One region of the Citrobacter sp. CFNIH10 genome, then DNA from elsewhere that is predicted to be linked to it. Evidence: predicted binding sites of a transcription regulator. Region 1 holds the regulator's gene; each other region holds the start of a gene.
What was found. The regulator PhoB, encoded in region 1, activates phosphate uptake and scavenging genes when phosphate is short. The targets are predictions, from matches to a motif close to CTGTCATAAAACTGNCNNAT.

Region 1 (4,847 bases):
CCATAACCTGGAAAGCAGAGAATAGTTTTTCGATTTACCGCCTGAATACAGTCAGTCTGACAGCATCTGGGGCGCAATTTAAACGCTTATAACGTTTTAAAGCAAGGAGGGATCCAAAAACCGGAAGATTATAGTGATATCAAATCTCATACCAGTGTAAAACACCATACTACAGAAAAAGTCATGGCTTATCATGCGAACAAAAAACAACCAGACGTTGATAAATTCAGCAGACTTATCTTAGCCGCAAAGAAAATAAGCCAGCATTGGCTGGCTTATGGAAAGAAAACCTTACGATTGCACTTTAAGCACTTTTTTTGGCAATTAATCGTTCCGGCAGCACAAAACTAAAGCGCGTCCCTTTACCCAGTTGACTGTCGATCATCAGGCGACTTTCATGATGATTCACCGCGTGTTTGACGATAGCCAGCCCCAGTCCACTGCCGCCCGTTTGCCGCGAACGCGCTTTATCAACGCGATAAAATCGCTCCGTTAACCGCGGGATATGTTCCGGCGCAATGCCCGGTCCGTTATCCTCCACGCTAAACTCCGCGCCGTGCGGTACCGTCTGCCAGCGGACGGTGATATGGGTTCCCGCTGGCGTATGGTTCACCGCGTTATACACCAGGTTGGACATCGCGCTACGCAGTTGTTCTTCATTCCCCAGCACTTTCAGCTGGTTATCCACCTCAAAGCTAAAAGTGTGCTTCTGCTGACTGAGCGTCTGCGCCTCGCGTTCGACCATGCGCAATATCATCGGCACATCGACCTGTTCATTGAGCAAAAGCGTCGGTGCGGCTTCAATTTTCGACAGCGTGAGCAACTGTTTTACCAGTCCTTCCATGCGCGAGGTCTGGTCGCGCATCGTTAACAGCGCTTTTTCGCGCGTTGCCCCTTCCAGCGTCTGCTCGTGCATCATTTCAAGATAGCCCTGCAACACCGTAAGCGGGGTACGCAGCTCGTGGCTCACGTTGGCGAAGAAATTACGTCTTGCGCCTTCGAGCTGGTGCATCTGGGTCATGTCGCGCGCCACCATCAGCAGTTGCTTATCGGTATACGGCATAACGCGAATTTCCAGATGTCGCCCAGTATTAAGCACCAGATTCAGCGGCCGACTGAAGTCCCGCTGCTTGAGGTACTGCGTAAACTCCGGGTAGCGCAGCAGGTTAAGGATGTTCTGTCCGCTATCGTCCGGCCAGCGTAAGCCCAGCACCTGTTGCGCCAGACCGTTACACCAGAAGATCCCCCCCTCTTCGGTGGTCAATACCACCGCATCGGGCAGCGACTCCGCCCCGCTGCGAAAGCGTTTAATCAGATTGCCCAGCTCGCGACGACGCTTTTTATTGCGCAGTTGCATCTGATGCAAACCGTACAGCAGCGGTTCCCAACTGCCTCGTCCCGGCGGCGGCGTCATGCTTCTGTCGACCCACAGCCACCATGAGAGACGTAATAAATTCCAGAAATGCCAGATAAGCAGTCCTGTTACCGATGCCAGTAAAAACCACGGCAGGTAACCAAAAAATGCACTTAGGATGAAGGCCGGGATACAGCAAAGTATCAGCTCCAGCACCAACCTTTTCCATGACAGCCGTTCCAGCACGGGTCACTCTCCCTTCAGAGCCAGGCTCTTGTTCTTGCCTTTCAGAAACGGGTCGAAAAACGATACCCTGTCCCGCGAACCGTCTGCACCATCCGATCGTGGCCGCTGGCTTCCAGCGCCTTACGCAGACGGCGAATATGCACATCAACCGTGCGATCCTCAACGTAGACATTGGTGCCCCAGACGTGATTCAGCAGTTGTTCACGGCTGTAAACCCGCTCGGGATGCGTCATAAAGAAATGCAGGAGTTTAAATTCTGTCGGCCCCATGTCGAGTGGGTTGTCGCCGGTCATCACGCGGTGCGATGTGGGATCCAGGCTTAACCCCTGCATCTCGATGACCTCTTCCACCGCCATCGGCGAGATCCTACGCATCACCGCTTTGATACGGGCAACCAGCTCTTTCGGCGAGAACGGTTTGGTAATGTAATCATCCGCGCCAGTTTCCAGGCCGCGTACGCGATCCTCTTCTTCCCCTCTGGCGGTCAACATCATGACCGGAATATCCCGGGTCATCGCTTCACGCTTGAGGTGTTTAATAAACTGTAGACCAGAACCGCCGGGCAACATCCAGTCAAGGAGGATCAAATCCGGCCAGGGTTCATTAAGCTGGTTCACCGCACTGTCATAATCTTCAGCTTCAACGGGTTGAAAGCCATTTTGCTCAAGCACGAAACAGACCATTTCGCGAATTGGAGCTTCATCTTCTACGACCAGAATACGTCTCGCCATGATTTGCCCTGTTATATAAGTTGCTTATCATCATCTGTCTTAATGCGGCGCCATTATGCGTCAGTTTTATGACAGATTTATGAAAATGTATGCTGACGTTAACCTTAGGTTGTTGATTTATGACACCCGAGAAACGAGATATTACAGCTCCCGAATGGTTATAATCCCCTTTATGCTTTTTTGCCATGGAACCGTTATGCGCATCCTTCACACCTCTGACTGGCATCTGGGACAAAATTTCTACAGTAAAAGCCGTGCCGCTGAACATCAGGCTTTTCTTGACTGGCTGCTGGAAACGGCGGTTAAGCAGCAGGTGGACGCGATCATCGTGGCAGGCGATATCTTCGATACCGGCTCACCACCAAGCTATGCCCGCGAGCTCTATAACCGTTTTGTGGTCAACCTACAGCAAACGGGCTGTCATCTGGTGGTATTAGCGGGAAACCATGATTCCGTCGCCACGCTGAATGAATCCCGTGAGATTCTGGCGTTTCTCAATACCACGGTAGTGGCCAGCGCCGGTCACGCGCCGCAACTCCTGCATCGTCGCGACGGTCAGCCCGGCGCGGTGCTGTGCCCGGTGCCGTTTTTACGCCCGCGCGACATTGTCAGCAGTCAGGCGGGACTCTCCGGTCAGGAAAAACAGCAGCATCTGCTGGGTGCCATCACCGACTATTATCAGCAGCAATACGAGGCCGCCTGCGCGTTACGTGGCGATCTCGCCCTGCCGATTATCGCCACCGGCCACCTGACCACCGTTGGCGCCAGCAAAAGTGACGCTGTGCGTGACATTTATATTGGTACGCTGGATGCTTTCCCGGCGCAGAACTTCCCGCCTGCCGATTATATCGCGCTGGGCCACATCCACCGGGCGCAGAAAATTGGCGGTACGGAGCACATCCGCTACTGCGGCTCGCCCATCGCGCTGAGCTTTGACGAATGCGGCAAAAGCAAGTACGTGCATCGGGTGGACTTCCAGGACGGCGCGTTAGCCGGCGTTGAGGAACTCATCGTTCCGGTTACGCAACCGCTGGCAATATTAAAAGGCGATTTCGCCGCCATTACCGAACAGCTGGAGCAGTGGCGTGACAGCCCTCCGGCCCCCCCGGTCTGGCTGGATATCGAAATCACCACCGATGAATACCTGCATGATATGCAGCGGAAAATTCAGACGCTGACGGAAACGCTGCCCGTTGAGGTACTGTTAGTCCGACGCAGTCGGGAGCAGCGCGAACGCATGTTGTGTAACGAACGCCAGGAAACGCTGAGCGAGCTGAGCGTGGATGAGGTATTTACTCGCCGTCTGGCGCTGGAAGAACTTGAGCCGCCGCAGTGCGAACGCCTGACAGCACTTTTTCACCGCACACTACAGACACTGTCCGGGGAGCATGAGGCATGAAGATTCTCAGTCTGCGCCTGAAAAACCTCAATTCGCTGAAAGGGGAATGGAAGATCGATTTCACGGTGGAGCCCTTTGCCAGCAATGGCCTGTTTGCCATTACCGGGCCTACGGGGGCGGGTAAAACCACTCTGCTCGACGCGATTTGCCTGGCGCTGTACCACGAGACGCCACGCCTGAATACCGTGTCGCAATCGCAGAACGATCTGATGTCCCGCGATACGGCGGAATGTCTGGCGGAAGTGGAGTTTGAAGTCAAAGGCGAAGCGTATCGTGCGTTCTGGAGCCAGAACCGGGCGCGCAACCAGCCCGACGGTAATTTACAGGTTCCGCGCGTTGAACTGGCGCGCTGTGCCGACGGGAAAATCCTTGCCGACAAAGTGAAAGACAAACTGGAGATGACGGCGGAACTGACCGGTCTGGATTATGGTCGATTTACCCGTTCGATGCTGCTCTCGCAGGGGCAGTTCGCCGCCTTCCTCAACGCGAAGCCGAAAGAGCGTGCGGAACTGCTGGAAGAGCTGACCGGCACGGAAATTTACGGCCAGATCTCTGCCCAGGTGTTTGAACAGCACAAAACCGCACGCACCGAACTGGAAAAATTACAGGCGCAAGCCAACGGCGTCGCGCTGTTAGCCCCCGAGGCGTTGCAGACGCTGACAGAAAGTTTGCAGACACTCACTGACGAAGAAAAACAGCTGGTCGCCCAGCAGCAGACTGGACAGCAGCAGTTGAACTGGCTGACGCGACAGCACGAACTGCAGACCGACGCGAACCAGCGTCAGCAGATGCTGCAGGTTGCCCAGGAAGCGCTGGAAAACGCCCAGCCACAGCTGGCAACGCTCAGCCTCGCACAGCCTGCCAGAGCGTTGCGACCATTGTGGGAGCGCATTCAGGAACAATCCGCTACCGTCTCCCGTACTCGCCAGCAGATTAACGAAGTAAATACTCGCTTACAGAGTAGATTCACGCTTCGCAACCACATCCGACGCCAGGCAGAGCAACAGTCCACCGCCCTGCTCGCTACGCAACAGACGCTGAGCGAGTGGCTAAACGAACACGATCGCTTTCGCCTATGGAACAACGAGTCAGGAGGATGGCGCGCCCTTTTTGCTCA
Region 2 (4,847 bases), 1.7 Mb from region 1:
TGCCGCAGGTCGCTATCTACCATGCGCCGGACATTAACGCGTTTGCCACCGGGGCGCGCCGTGATGCCTCTCTGGTTGCGGTCAGTACCGGTCTGCTGCAAAACATGAGCCCGGATGAAGCTGAAGCCGTTATTGCTCACGAAATTAGCCATATCGCGAACGGTGACATGGTTACCATGACGCTGATCCAGGGGGTTGTGAACACCTTTGTTATCTTCATCTCGCGCATTCTGGCGCAGATTGCCGCTGGTTTTCTCGGTGGTAACCGTGATGAAGGCGAAGGCAGCAATGGCAACCCGATGATCTACTTTGCGGTCGCAATGGTACTGGAACTGGTGTTCGGTATTCTGGCGAGCATCATTACCATGTGGTTCTCTCGTCACCGTGAATTCCACGCTGATGCGGGGTCCGCCAAACTGGTCGGCCGTGAAAAGATGATTGCTGCGCTGCAGCGTCTGAAAACCAGCTACGAACCGCAGGAAGCATCCAGCATGATGGCCTTCTGTATCAATGGTAAAGGTAAATCGCTGAGCGAACTGTTTATGACTCACCCGCCGCTGGATAAACGTATCGAAGCGCTGCGCAGTGGGGAATACCTGAAGTAAGCCTGTCGGTAAGAAGAGAAAGCGCGTCCATGGACGCGCTTTTTTTACGCCTGTGCCCGGGGCTGTGTGATGCGTAGACCGCTCACCACCGCTGCCACGGTCGCCAGAATCCCTGCCATTAGCAAAGAAACATGCGTGCCGTTATCTCCGAACTGGTTCAACAACAGCGCAACCAACGCCGCACCTGAGCTTTGTCCTAACAGACGGGCGGTGCCCAGCATGCCGCTGGCGCCGCCGCTGCGTTCACGTGGCGCAGAGGTGATGATCGTGTGGTTATTGGGGGATTGAAATAAACCAAACCCGGCACCGCAGAGAATCATCGGCCAGATGATATTCAGATCGGACGGCACGGCAGGAAGTAATAGCAGGGCAAACAGTCCACTTGCCATCACCAGCAGGCCCAGCGCGCCCAGTAAACCGGCATGGACGCGTTCAATCAGATACCCGGCCAGCGGCGCCATGACCATCGTTGCCAGCGGCCAGGGGGTGAGCAACAAACCGGTTTCTACTTCACTCCGCCCCAGTACCGTTTGCAGATAGAAGGGCAGGGAGACCATCGCCAGCATCTGCGCGCAGAAAGAGCAGATTGAGGTGCCTATCGACAGTGAAAAAAGAGGAATACGCAGCAGGTCGACCGGCAATAATGGTACCGGTAATGAAAGCTGACGACGGATAAAGAAATAGCCCACCACCATTATTGCCGCCACTTCGGCCCCGATCAGCGTCATGGGTTGTCCCTGTGCAAAACCACTCAGTGCGGTGATCAACAGACCAAACGTCAGCGCATTCATCACGGCGCTGGGGATGTCAAAACGCGGTTTATTGCTGCGTGAGCCATTAGGCGGCAGAAAGCGCATTGCCAGAATCAACGCAATAATCCCTAACGGCACATTGATCAGAAACAGCCATTTCCACGAGGCAATTGAGAGGATAGCGGCCGCGATGGTTGGGCCTGCGGCCGCAGAGACGGCAACGATAAAGGAGTTGATACCCATCCCGCGACCCAGATGGCGCTGAGGATAAATCAGACGAATCAACGCCGTGTTGACGCTCATCAGCGCAGCGCCGCCGAAACCCTGAACGACGCGCGCCATCGTCAACATTTGTAGCGAGTCCGCGAGAGCGCAAAACAGTGAGGCCAGCAGAAAAACCACTAGTCCGCATTTGTAGATGCGTCGATAGCCAAACATATCGCCGAGAAACGACAGCGACAGTAACGAGACGACAATGGCGATCTGATAGGCGTTGACGACCCATATTGAGCTGGCGGCTGAAGCGTGTAAGTCAGTGGCTATCGTGGGGAGCGCCACGTTGGCAATGGCGCCGTCCAGTACGGCCATCGAAATACCAATAACGATGGTTAAAATAGCACCATATCGCTGTGGAAGCGGCAGGCCGTCGGCCTGGGATTTATTCATGTGATTGATAGTTTTTGCGAAGAATATGATCAGGGTAGTGATTTTAGCATTGATATTCAGGCTTTATATCGCAGATTTGTAACGAAGTAAGCAAAGATGGATTGCGGGGGCCTGGCCATGAAATTATAATAAAAAATCGTTCTGATTTTTATAAAACACTCGTAATGAGGTGATAGATGGCTAACGCAGATCTGGATAAACAGCCTGATTCTGTATCTTCCGTGCTGAAGGTTTTTGGCATTCTGCAGGCGCTGGGTGAAGAGCGCGAAATAGGGATTACCGAGTTATCACAACGCGTCATGATGTCAAAAAGCACCGTTTATCGCTTTTTACAGACCATGAAAACATTGGGATATGTGTCACAGGAAGGTGAATCCGAGAAGTATTCTCTGACGCTGAAACTGTTTGAACTGGGCGCTCGCGCGCTACAGAATGTTGACCTTATCCGCAGTGCGGACATCCAGATGCGTGAACTCTCTCGTCTGACGAAAGAGACGGTGCACCTCGGCGCGCTGGACGAAGACAGCATCGTCTACATTCATAAGATTGATTCGATGTACAACCTGCGCATGTATTCGCGTGTGGGTCGCCGCAACCCGCTTTACAGCACCGCGATTGGTAAAGTGCTGCTGGCCTGGCGCGATCGTGACGAAGTGAAGCAGATTCTGGACGGCGTTGAGTACAAGCGCAGTACCGGGCGCACTATCACCACCACGGAAGCATTGCTGCCGGTGCTGGATAAAGTCCGCGAACAGGGTTATGGCGAAGATAACGAAGAACAAGAAGAAGGTTTACGCTGCATTGGCGTACCGGTATTCGATCGTTTCGGCGTCGTGATTGCTGGTCTGAGTATCTCCTTCCCCACGCTGCGTTTTTCTGAAGAAAAACTGCATGACTACGTTTCGATGCTGCATACCGCGGCGCGTAAAATCTCTGAGCAAATGGGTTACAACGATTATCCGTTCTGACGATGTCATGCTGTCGATAGTAAAGAAACGGCCGGCATTTTTGCCGGCCGCTTTAATCCTGTGACATTCTGCTTAAGCAATACGCCAGGCGCGATTCACGACGACGGGATATTAACCGTTATCGACGACCACGGTACTCTTACGCAATATCGGACAATCCGTTAATCCGATGATACCGCTATCGGTATGAACATATTGCGCGGTGGCGGTTCCTCGCGCGGTGAGATACTTGCATTGCAACCCCAGCCCGGCAGCATTCTCCTGACTGCCTATCAGCACACCATACCCACTGAGTAATAATCCAATCCATACAAGCGCAAACAACACGATAGCGCGAATAATCAAACGCATTATGACCTCTTTTCTTCTATAAGTTAGATTGAGCTTAGCGCTTACGCTCATTGATACAAGTAAATGATTCTTAAAAAATCACGAATGTCTGCTGTAGTTAGTCCTGGTTTAAGATACGCATGATAATTTGGTGGCATAAGATGTTGATGCGGAGAGTGGAGTGAAAAAGTTTCGATGGATAATTCTGGTGGTGGTAGTGCTTGTGTGTCTGCTGCTGTGGGCCCAGGTGTTCAACATCATGAGTGACCAGGATGTACAATTTTTCAGCGGAATTTGCGCCATCAATAAATTTATCCCCTGGTGAGATCATTTTTTCATCCGTTGATTTCCTTCCTGTGGCGCGGTGGTAAAATGGCGCGTCTACATTGAGGTGGTGAAATGAACGAAGTCCTGAATTCCGGCGTGCTTAATTTTGCGTCGTTGATTGTATCGGTGGGGGTTCTGGTTGTTGGGCTGGTGCTGTGGTTCTTTATCAACCGTGCGAGCTCGCGAACCAATGAGCAGATTGAGCTGCTTGAAGCGTTGTTAGACCAGCAGAAGCGACAAAATGCACTATTGCGTCGTCTCTGTGAAGCGAACGAGCCGGAAAAAGTGGCAGAGGCATCGCCTAAGGCTAATGACCCGCAAGAGGATGAGGATATCATCCGTCTGGTCGCAGAACGTTAATCCTCGTGTAACAGGAAGCGAAGGGGCTGGCGTCTCGCCAGTCTTTCCTTCCTGGTTTGTTATCCTGCACCCTATTAGTGCAGTCGCATGCCGCTTCGCTATATCCGTTCCTTCTTGTGTCATTGTGCGAGTTATTGCAAGCACACACGTAATTATATTTTTCCATACGTTAATAATGTGATCTTCCCCGTTTTGTGAGAATGATCGGCTTTATAATAAGCGAAACGTTTCTTTCACTATTTTTGTGCATTGTCATCATTCTTTCATTAAATGGGTGCATAAGAACAGTAGATATCAAGATGGAGCGAAATGTGGCGTTATTATGATATCGGGCCATTTTGCGTTGAAACAAATTATGCATAACAAAGCAGAATTTGTGATAACCGCAGATTGCTACGTTTTGACATCGCAACGATCTGGAAGTCGCGAAATTATTGAGCTATGGTTGAAAAGATCCCGCCGCGCTGCGGGTCTGGTAAGGGCTCAGCGAGCGCGCGGGAATATATCGGCTTGAGGATTGACGCATAACTGTGCAGATACTCTGTATCGACTGGCGAGATTTGTGCGACCGATCGAGACACGTTTAAAAATGGCTTGCCATAATTAACGTTGTATGTGATAACACGTTTTGGGTTAAACGAGGTACAGTTCTGTTTATGTGTGGCATTTTCAGTAAAGAAGTCCTGAGTAAACACGTTGTCGTTGAATACCGCTTCTCTGCCGAGCCTTATATTAGTGCCTCAAGCAGTAATGTCTCAGTTTTATCTATGTTATGCCTGCGGGCGAAGAAAACACTCTAAGGAATTTTGCAAATGGCAAAGATTAAAGGTCAAGTTAAG
Region 3 (4,847 bases), 710 kb from region 1:
ATCAGCAAGCGTTCCGCTTCCTGGCTCAATTCATATATTGTCTGTGTGTACATAAAAAATGTTTCCTTAACGCAAATTTTTATTGCTTTTATTTAGCCGTTTCGTTTATTAGTGAATTCTCGGCTTTAATAATTACGTATGGAAAAAAGAATTTATTAATTAATCTATTGATATCAATGAATTTATTATTTTAATTGCTATTTTTTGAATAACACTCAGTGGCATAAGAAAGTAAAAAATCGTAGTTCAGATTTATAAAAACCCAGGCCAATTTTGGTTAATTTCACCTACCAGAAATAAGGGGCAAGGTGAGGTAAACGAACCCTAAGTAAAACTCGCTCAGCCAATTAGTTAGAATATTTCTCGTCACCTTATCTCAAATAACAAACGGTAGCAATTTCCCTTAAAAATAATAGCGCTTTTTTTCTGTCTGGCAGACAGGTTAGGTCACAGTACGGTATTTACCTTAAAAACAGAGTAGTCCCGACAACGTTAAGGATTTTGTGTATAATTGCGTCCTTTTTCGGCAATCTGCCATTTTTTGGGCGCTTTTGCCCTTGCTGACTTTTGAGGAAATCGACATGTCATTACCCCACTGCCCACAATGCAACTCCGAATACACTTACGAAGATAACGGCATGTACATCTGCCCGGAATGCGCCCATGAATGGAACGATGCAGAACCAGCGCATGACAGCGACGAACTGATCGTTAAAGATGCCAACGGCAATCTGCTGGCTGACGGCGACAGCGTCACCGTCGTGAAAGATCTGAAAGTCAAAGGCAGCTCTTCAATGCTGAAAATCGGCACGAAAGTAAAAAACATTCGTCTGGTGGAAGGCGACCACAACATCGATTGCAAAATTGATGGCTTTGGTCCGATGAAGCTGAAATCAGAATTCGTGAAAAAGAACTGATGTAAATTGCCCGGTGGCGCTTCGCTTACCGGGCCTGCGATAACTACACTTAACTGGCTTCTCTTACCTGAGGTAAAGATTATGTCGTTAAGTCCCTACATCTCTTTTGCCGGAAACTGTGCCGACGCCATCGCGTACTATCAAAAGACGCTGGGTGCAGAACTCCTTTATAAAATCAGCTTCGGTGAAATGCCCAAACCGGCGCAGGACAGCGAAGACGGATGCCCGTCCGGAATGACATTCCCCGATACCGCTATCGCTCATGCCAACGTGCGCATTGCCGATAGCGACATCATGATGAGCGATAGCATTCCCACAGGAAACGCTCACTATTCAGGTTTCACGCTGGTCCTCGACACGCAAAATGTCAACGAAGGGAAGCAATGGTTTGACAATCTCGCCGCAGAGGGTCAAATCGAAATGGACTGGCAGGAAACCTTCTGGGCGCATGGCTTTGGCAAAGTCAGCGATCGCTACGGCGTACCGTGGATGATCAACGTCGTCAAACAACCCCAGCCAACCGAGTAACCTCACGGGAGGCATGCCTCCCGTTCTGTCATCAAACTCACCTTAACTCTTCATCGGCAGGTAACGTCCCCTTAACCCAAACGTCATATTGATCCGCCACGATAGGGCCACTTTTTTTAGAGAGGCCGCATCATGGAAACGATCATTCGCGTCGAAAAACTCTCCAAAACGTTCAATCAGCATCAGGCGCTGCATGCGGTTGATCTGAACATCTGTGCCGGTGAAATGGTCGCTCTGCTGGGGCCGTCGGGTTCCGGCAAATCCACCCTTTTACGTCATCTGAGCGGTTTGATTACCGGCGATAAATCAGCAGGTAGCCGCGTCGAACTCCTCGGTCGCACCGTTCAATACGAAGGTCGACTGGCGCGCGATATCCGCAAAAGCCGCACGCATACCGGTTACATCTTCCAACAGTTCAATCTGGTGAATCGCCTGACAGTGCTGGAGAACGTGCTGATTGGCGCGCTCGGCAGCACGCCGTTCTGGCGCACCTGTTTTAGCTGGTTTAGCGCAGCGCAGAAACAGCGCGCGCTCCAGGCACTGACCCGCGTCGGGATGGCGCACTTTGCGTACCAGCGCGTCTCTACGCTCTCCGGCGGTCAGCAGCAGCGCGTGGCCATTGCCCGGGCGCTGATGCAGCAGGCCAAAGTGATCCTCGCCGACGAGCCGATTGCCTCACTGGACCCGGAATCCGCGCGCATCGTGATGGACACCCTGCGCGACATCAACCAGACCGACGGTATTACCGTCGTCGTCACGCTGCATCAGGTGGATTACGCCCTGCGCTACTGCGAACGGATTGTCGCGTTGCGTCAGGGACACGTTTTCTACGACGGCAGCAGCCAGCTCTTTGATAACGAAAGATTTGACCATCTCTACCGCAGCATGAACCGCGTCGAACAGAACGCGCAGGCTGCTTAATTCAAAAAGACCAGGCGTTATTGACGCAGACAGACTGGAGGCGGCCAGCGCGGAAAAACGGAGCGTACACATAGTACGTGAGGATGTTTAGCACTGCCCGAACTCAGGCTGGCAAGTGAAATAGCCTGGAACAACGTGAGGATAAAACATGAATTACAAGGCCGTTGCCGCGCTGGCGTTTACCAGCATGTTCAGCGTCAGTACTCTGCTCAGTCCCGCCTTTGCCGAAGAGCAGGAAAAAGCGCTGAACTTTGGCATTATTTCGACCGAATCACAGCAAAACCTGAAACCTCAATGGGATCCGTTCCTGAAGGATATGGAGAAGAAACTGGGCGTGAAAGTGAACGCTTTCTTCGCGCCGGACTACGCCGGGATCATCCAGGGTATGCGCTTTAATAAAGTCGACATCGCCTGGTACGGTAACCTGTCAGCAATGGAAGCCGTGGATCGCGCCAACGGCCAGGTCTTTGCCCAGACCGTCGCCGCCGATGGATCGCCAGGTTACTGGAGCGTGCTGATCGTCAACAAGGACAGCCCGATCAACAACCTCGACGATCTGATCGCCAAACGCAAAGATCTCACCTTTGGTAATGGCGATCCTAACTCTACCTCCGGCTATCTCGTCCCTGGCTATTACGTCTTCGCGAAAAACAATATCGCCGCCAGCGACTTTAAACGCACCGTCAACGCCGGTCATGAAACTAACGCCCTTGCGGTCGCCAACAAGCAGGTGGATGTCGCCACCAACAACACCGAGAACCTCGATAAGCTGAAAACGTCCGCGCCGGACAAGCTGAAAGCGCTGAAGGTTATCTGGAAGTCGCCGCTGATCCCAGGCGATCCGATTGTCTGGCGTAAGAACCTCTCTGAAGCCACCAAGGACAAGGTGTACGACTTCTTCATGAACTACGGCAAAACGCCGGAAGAAAAAACCGTACTGGAACGCCTGGGTTGGGCGCCGTTCCGCGCCTCCAGCGACCTGCAACTGGTGCCGATTCGCCAGCTCGCCCTGTTTAAAGAGATGCAGGGCGTGAAGGACAACAAAGGACTGAACGCTGAAGAGAAGACCAGCAAATCTTCTGCGATTAAAGCGCAACTGGACGATCTTGACCGTCTGACCGCGGCGCTGAGCGCCATGACCAGCGTCACCAAAGCGGTACAGTAAACCTGACGCCCGGTGGCGCTTCGCTTACCGGCCTACAAACGTAGGCCGGATAAGGCGGAGCCGCCATCCGCCAATAACGTACGCACGGAGCTAAACATGCAAACCATCACCGTTGCCCCGCCAAAGCGCAGTTGGTTCTCGCTCGTCAGTTGGGCCATTCTGCTCGCCGTGCTGGTCGTGTCGTGGAAAGGCGCCGAAATGGCCCCGCTCACGCTGATTCAGGATTCCGCCAACATGGCGACGTTTGCCGCCGACTTCTTTCCGCCGGACTTTAGCCAGTGGCAGGACTACCTCGGCGAAATGGCGGTGACCCTGCAAATCGCCGTCTGGGGAACCGCGCTGGCCGTGATCCTCTCCATTCCTTTCGGCCTGATGTGCGCCGACAACCTCGTGCCCTGGTGGATCTACCAGCCGATGCGCCGTCTGATGGATGCCTGCCGCGCCATTAACGAAATGGTGTTTGCGATGCTATTTGTGGTCGCTGTCGGCCTCGGTCCGTTTGCGGGCGTCATGGCGCTGTTTATCCATACCACCGGCGTGCTCTCCAAGCTGCTGTCCGAAGCGGTGGAAGCCATTGAACCCGGTCCGGTTGAAGGCATTCGCGCCACTGGCGCTAACAAAATTGAAGAAATTCTTTACGGTGTACTGCCCCAGGTGATGCCGCTGCTGATCTCCTACTCGCTGTACCGCTTTGAATCCAACGTCCGTTCAGCAACTGTCGTCGGGATGGTGGGCGCAGGCGGCATTGGCGTCACGTTGTGGGAGGCAATTCGCGGTTTCCAGTTCCAGCAAACCTGCGCCCTGATGGTGTTAATCATTGTGACCGTCAGCCTGCTGGATTTTCTCTCCCAGCGTTTACGTAAGCATTTTATCTGATTAGCGAGGCATTGATTGCTATGCACTTGTCTACACATCCGACCAGTTATCCGACGCGTTATCAGGAGATTGCCGCGAGACTTGAGCAGGAGCTACGTCAACATTACCGCTGCGGCGACTATCTGCCCGCCGAGCATCAGCTTGCCGCGCGTTATGAGGTTAATCGCCACACCCTGCGCCGCGCCATCGATCAGTTGGTGGAACGCGGCTGGGTCCAGCGTCGTCAGGGCGTCGGCGTACTGGTGCTGATGCGCCCGTTCGATTATCCGCTTAACGCCCAGGCACGCTTCAGTCAGAACCTGTTGGATCAGGGAAGTCATCCCACCAGCGAAAAACGGCTGGCGGTACTGCGCCCGGCCTCCCGTCACGTTGCCGATGCGCTCAGCGTGCAGGAAGGCGATAACGTCATCCACTTGCGCACCCTGCGGCGGGTGAACGGC
Region 4 (4,847 bases), 1.2 Mb from region 1:
GCTTCCGCAAATTCATTCGCCAGCGCCGAGGTGATGCTGTTACCCGGCATATACAGCGATGCGCTGTCGAGCTGGTAGGTGTTGCCGATGATGAAGGTCACCGCCATCGTTTCACCCAGTGCTCGTCCCAGACCCAGCATGATGCCGCCAATTACCCCATTTTTGGTGAACGGCAACACGATGCGCCAGATAACCTCCCAGGTGGTACAGCCGATACCGTAGGCAGACTCTTTCATCATCACCGGCGTCTGTTCAAATACATCACGCATTACAGCTGCAATGTAAGGGATGATCATGATGGCGAGGATCACGCCAGCCGCCAGAATACCGATACCAAACGCCGGGCCGGAGAACAGCGCGCCAACAAACGGAATGTTGGAAAGGATATTACCGACCGGTTCCTGAAAATAAGTGGCAAACAGTGGAGCAAAGATAAACAGGCCCCACATGCCGTAGACGATACTCGGGATCGCCGCCAGCAGTTCAATCGCAATCCCCAGCGGACGACGCAGCCAGCCTGGCGCGAGTTCGGTCAGAAACAGGGCAATGCCGAAGCTCACCGGAACGGCGATCAGCAGTGCGATAAAAGAGGTGACCAGCGTACCGTAGATCGGTACCAGCGCCCCGTAGATATCGTTTGGCGCGTCCCAGTCTTTGGTCCACAGGAAAGAGAAACCAAATTTCTCAATGCTGGGCCAGGAGGAGATGATCAGAGAGACAATAATGCCACCCAACATCAATAGCACAATCAGCGCAGCCAGTTTTACCAGCGCGCTGAAGATTTTGTCACCCTTTTTACCCGGTGGGTTAAAAGCAGGCTTGGTTGCAGCCATAAATCACTCTTTAAGTTTGGGCCAGGAAGCGCGCATTTTATCGCGCTTCCTGGCTAACGTAATGCCATACCCTAAATAATTCGAGTTGCAGCAAGGCGGCAAGCTTGTGAATCCCCAGGAGCATAGATTCACTATGTGACTGGGGTGAACAAACGCAGCCAACGCAGCTGCGGCTCGAAGTATGACAGGTATTTAGTACAGCGCTTTACCGCTGCTGTCTTTCACATTGGTCTTCCATGCTGCACGGATCTGCTCTACCACGCTGTCCGGCAGGCTGGCGTAATCCAGGTCATTAGCCTGTTTGCCGCCATTTTTGTATGCCCAGTCGAAGAATTTCAGCACTTCAGCACCCTGCTCAGGTTTCTTCTGCTCTTTATGAATCAGAATAAAGGTGGTGGAGGTAATCGGCCACGCATCATCACCTTTCTGGTTCGTCAGATCCTGTGCGAAGGATTTACTCCAGTCAGCGCCTTTCGCGGCGTTAGCGAAGTTCTCTTCAGTCGGACTAACCGGTTTACCGTCAGCAGAAACCAGCTTGGTGTATGCCAGGTTGTTCTGCTTAGCGTAAGCGTATTCAACGTAGCCGATGGAACCTGGCAGACGCTGTACGAACGCGGCGATACCGTCGTTACCCTTACCGCCCAGACCGGTTGGCCAGTTAACGGTAGAGCCAGCGCCCACTTTGGTTTTCCACTCTTCGTTCACTTTCGCCAGATAGCTGGTGAAGACGAAGGAGGTACCAGAACCATCGGCACGACGCACAACGGCGATGTTCTGAGAAGGCAGTTTCACGCCTGGGTTCAGTTTGGTGATGGCTTCATCATCCCACTTCTTGATTTTACCCAGGTAGATGTCACCCAGCGTTTTACCATCCAGCACCAGTTCGCCAGACTTCAGACCTGGGATGTTCACCGCCAGTACCACGCCGCCAATCACGGTCGGGAACTGGAACAGGCCTTCCTGATTCAGTTTTTCGTCAGACAGCGGCGCATCAGAGGCACCGAAATCAACAGTATTCGCTGTAATTTGTTTAACACCACCGGAGGAGCCGATACCCTGGTAGTTAACTTTACTACCGGTCTCTTTCTGATAAGTATCAGCCCATTTGGCATACACCGGCGCAGGAAAAGTTGCACCTGCGCCTGTCAGACTTGCTGCTGCTAATGCAGAGAAAGCGCTCATAGATAAGGTCGCGGCGACAACAGTTGCGACAGTGGTACGCATAACTTTCATAATGTCTCCTGCAAGATTTTCGTAAATCATTGTTAAGTGGCTACGATGAGCAAAATAGGACAAACAGGTGACAGTTAAATGTACGAAATATGACAGTTTTATGACAATGAAAATTTCCGTTAAATCAGAATGTTTTTTTTCCTGTTTATCATTAAGTTAACTGAAAATATGACAAAAGCTTTTCAGGAAAATTTTCTTTTTGTGACACTGAAAAAAGTAGCTGAAGATGACGATTTGTCACAGTAAAACGGCGGGGAAATTGATTAAAAACAGCACAGGAATGAAAAAAATGCCCCGCTTTCGCAGGGCATGAGCGTTTTACTCGACGGTAACTGATTTTGCTAGGTTACGCGGCTGATCCACGTCGGTACCTTTAATCAGCGCCACGTGATAAGCCAGCAGTTGCAGCGGTACGGTATAGAAGATCGGTGCAATCACCTCTTCCACATGCGGCATCTCAATGATGTGCATATTGTCGCTGCTGGCAAAACCGGCGTCCTGATCGGCGAAGACATACAGCTGACCGCCACGGGCGCGCACTTCTTCAATGTTGGACTTCAGTTTTTCCAGCAGTTCGTTGTTTGGTGCAACAACGATAACCGGCATATCGGCATCAATCAGCGCCAGCGGGCCGTGTTTCAGCTCACCTGCCGCATAGGCTTCTGCGTGTATATAGGAGATCTCTTTCAGCTTCAACGCGCCTTCGAGAGCGATCGGATACTGATCGCCACGGCCCAGGAACAGGGCATGGTGTTTGTCAGAGAAATCTTCAGCCAACGCTTCAATGCGTTTGTCCTGAGAGAGCATTTGCTCGATACGGCTCGGCAGCGCCTGCAGGCCATGAACAATATCATGCTCAATGGACGCATCCAGACCTTTCAGACGCGCCAGTTTCGCCACCAGCATCAGCAGAACGGTTAACTGAGTGGTAAAGGCTTTCGTCGACGCCACGCCGATTTCCGTGCCGGCATTGGTCATCATCGCCAAATCCGATTCACGTACCAGAGAAGACCCCGGAACGTTACAGATGGCGAGTGAACCCAGATAGCCCAGTTCTTTCGACAAACGCAGGCCTGCCAGCGTATCCGCCGTTTCACCCGACTGAGACAGCGTGATCATAAGGCTATTACGGCGTACTGCTGATTTGCGGTAGCGGAATTCAGAAGCGATTTCGACGTCGCACGGAATACCGGCCAAAGATTCAAACCAGTAGCGAGAAACCATCCCGGAGTTGTAAGACGTGCCACACGCGATGATCTGGATATGCTCAACCTGAGACAACAGCTCGTTAGCTTTTGGCCCAAGTTCGCTTAAATCCACTTCGCCGTGGCTGATGCGCCCGGTCAGAGTGTTTTTAATCGCATTCGGTTGTTCGTAAATCTCTTTCTGCATGTAGTGGCGATAGATACCTTTATCACCCGCGTCATATTGCAGATTAGATTCGATATCCTGACGCTTCACGTCCGCGCCAGTTTTATCAAAAATCGCGACGGAACGGCGAGTCACTTCCGCAATATCGCCTTCTTCCAGGAAGATAAAGCGACGGGTCACCGGCAGCAGCGCCAACTGATCGGAGGCGATAAAGTTTTCGCCCATTCCCAGACCGATAACCAGCGGGCTACCTGAACGTGCAGCCAGCAACGTATCTGGATGACGGGTATCCATGATTACCGTACCGTACGCGCCGCGCAGTTGCGGGATGGTACGCAGCACAGCATCACGCAGCGTACCGCCCTGTTTCAGCTCCCAGTGCACTAAGTGAGCAATTACTTCGGTGTCGGTTTCTGAAACGAAGGTATAGCCACGCGCTTTAAGTTCTTCACGCAGTGGTTCATGGTTTTCGATGATGCCGTTATGCACCACCACAATGTGTTCAGAAACATGCGGATGCGCGTTTGCTTCTGAAGGTTCGCCATGCGTAGCCCAACGGGTGTGAGCAATACCAGTACCGCCATGCAGCGGATGTTCTTCCGCAGCCTGAGACAGCATCTGTACTTTACCCAGACGACGCAGACGGGTCATATGACCTTCTGCATCTACCACGGCCAGACCCGCAGAGTCGTAACCACGGTATTCCAGACGACGTAAACCTTCGAGAAGGATTTCAGCTACATCACGTTGCGCGATAGCGCCAACAATTCCACACATAGTTTTTTATTCCGAATCAAGGCATTATGCCTGTCGTTGTCTTTCGACCTGTATGCCCGTATTTTCGGGCGCCCCGAGCCTTGTAGAGAGTGGGGTTATTTTTATAGGTACTGCTGGGGGGAAATATATTTTTATTTCCTCACCCGGGTTGGCCTGATGCAGGCAACGCCTTATCCGGCCAACAAAACATCACTGAACGTAGACCGGATAAGCGAAAGCGCCATCCGGCAAAAATATCTACTTTTTCTTCACCGGGCGTTTCCAGCCCTGCTTATTCACCTGCGGAACACGGCTGATGACCAACTCATTATCAGCCACGTTACGGGTGACGGTGGTCCCGGCAGCGATGGTTGCCCCATGGCCTACGGTCACCGGCGCCACCAGCTGAGTATCGGATCCGACAAACACATCGTCGCCAATAATGGTTTTAAACTTGTTCGCGCCGTCGTAGTTGCAGGTAATGGTGCCTGCGCCAATGTTCACGTTGTCGCCAATTTCCGCATCACCCAGATAGGTCAGGTGACCGGCTTTTGAACCTTTGCCGAGACGCGCTTTCTTCATCTCGACGAAGTTACCGACGTGAGCACCTTCCATCAGTTGCGCACCAGGGCGCAGACGAGCAAAGGGTCCAAT

Region 2: the regulator PhoB is predicted to act here: its motif matches at 2,089-2,108, upstream of kdgR (DNA-binding transcriptional regulator KdgR).
Region 3: the regulator PhoB is predicted to act here: its motif matches at 1,471-1,490, upstream of phnC (phosphonate ABC transporter ATP-binding protein).
Region 4: the regulator PhoB is predicted to act here: its motif matches at 2,154-2,173, upstream of pstS (phosphate ABC transporter substrate-binding protein PstS).

Annotation. Positions count from the first base shown of each region.
Region 1 is NZ_CP026216.1:2,506,929-2,511,775, reverse strand. Features, by position in the region: gene phoR (phosphate regulon sensor histidine kinase PhoR) at 305-1,600, opposite strand; gene phoB (phosphate response regulator transcription factor PhoB) at 1,642-2,331, opposite strand; gene sbcD (exonuclease subunit SbcD) at 2,528-3,730, shown strand; gene sbcC (exonuclease subunit SbcC) at 3,727-4,847, shown strand, end outside.
Region 2 is NZ_CP026216.1:4,198,005-4,202,851, reverse strand. Features, by position in the region: gene htpX (protease HtpX) at 1-605, shown strand, start outside; gene C2U53_RS24230 (MFS transporter) at 650-2,023, opposite strand; gene kdgR (DNA-binding transcriptional regulator KdgR) at 2,200-2,991, shown strand; gene C2U53_RS24220 (YobH family protein) at 3,103-3,342, opposite strand; gene mgrB (PhoP/PhoQ regulator MgrB) at 3,503-3,646, shown strand; gene C2U53_RS24210 (YebO family protein) at 3,721-4,008, shown strand; gene C2U53_RS24200 (DUF2627 domain-containing protein) at 4,665-4,808, shown strand; gene cspE (transcription antiterminator/RNA stability regulator CspE) at 4,821-4,847, shown strand, end outside.
Region 3 is NZ_CP026216.1:1,799,201-1,804,047, reverse strand. Features, by position in the region: gene crfC (clamp-binding protein CrfC) at 1-53, opposite strand, end outside; gene C2U53_RS12135 (zinc ribbon domain-containing protein YjdM) at 582-917, shown strand; gene yjdN (VOC family metalloprotein YjdN) at 999-1,445, shown strand; gene phnC (phosphonate ABC transporter ATP-binding protein) at 1,578-2,366, shown strand; gene phnD (phosphonate ABC transporter substrate-binding protein) at 2,515-3,531, shown strand; gene phnE (phosphonate ABC transporter, permease protein PhnE) at 3,628-4,407, shown strand; gene phnF (phosphonate metabolism transcriptional regulator PhnF) at 4,428-4,847, shown strand, end outside.
Region 4 is NZ_CP026216.1:1,320,921-1,325,767, forward strand. Features, by position in the region: gene pstC (phosphate ABC transporter permease PstC) at 1-833, opposite strand, end outside; gene pstS (phosphate ABC transporter substrate-binding protein PstS) at 1,026-2,066, opposite strand; gene glmS (glutamine--fructose-6-phosphate transaminase (isomerizing)) at 2,385-4,214, opposite strand; gene glmU (bifunctional UDP-N-acetylglucosamine diphosphorylase/glucosamine-1-phosphate N-acetyltransferase GlmU) at 4,452-4,847, opposite strand, start outside.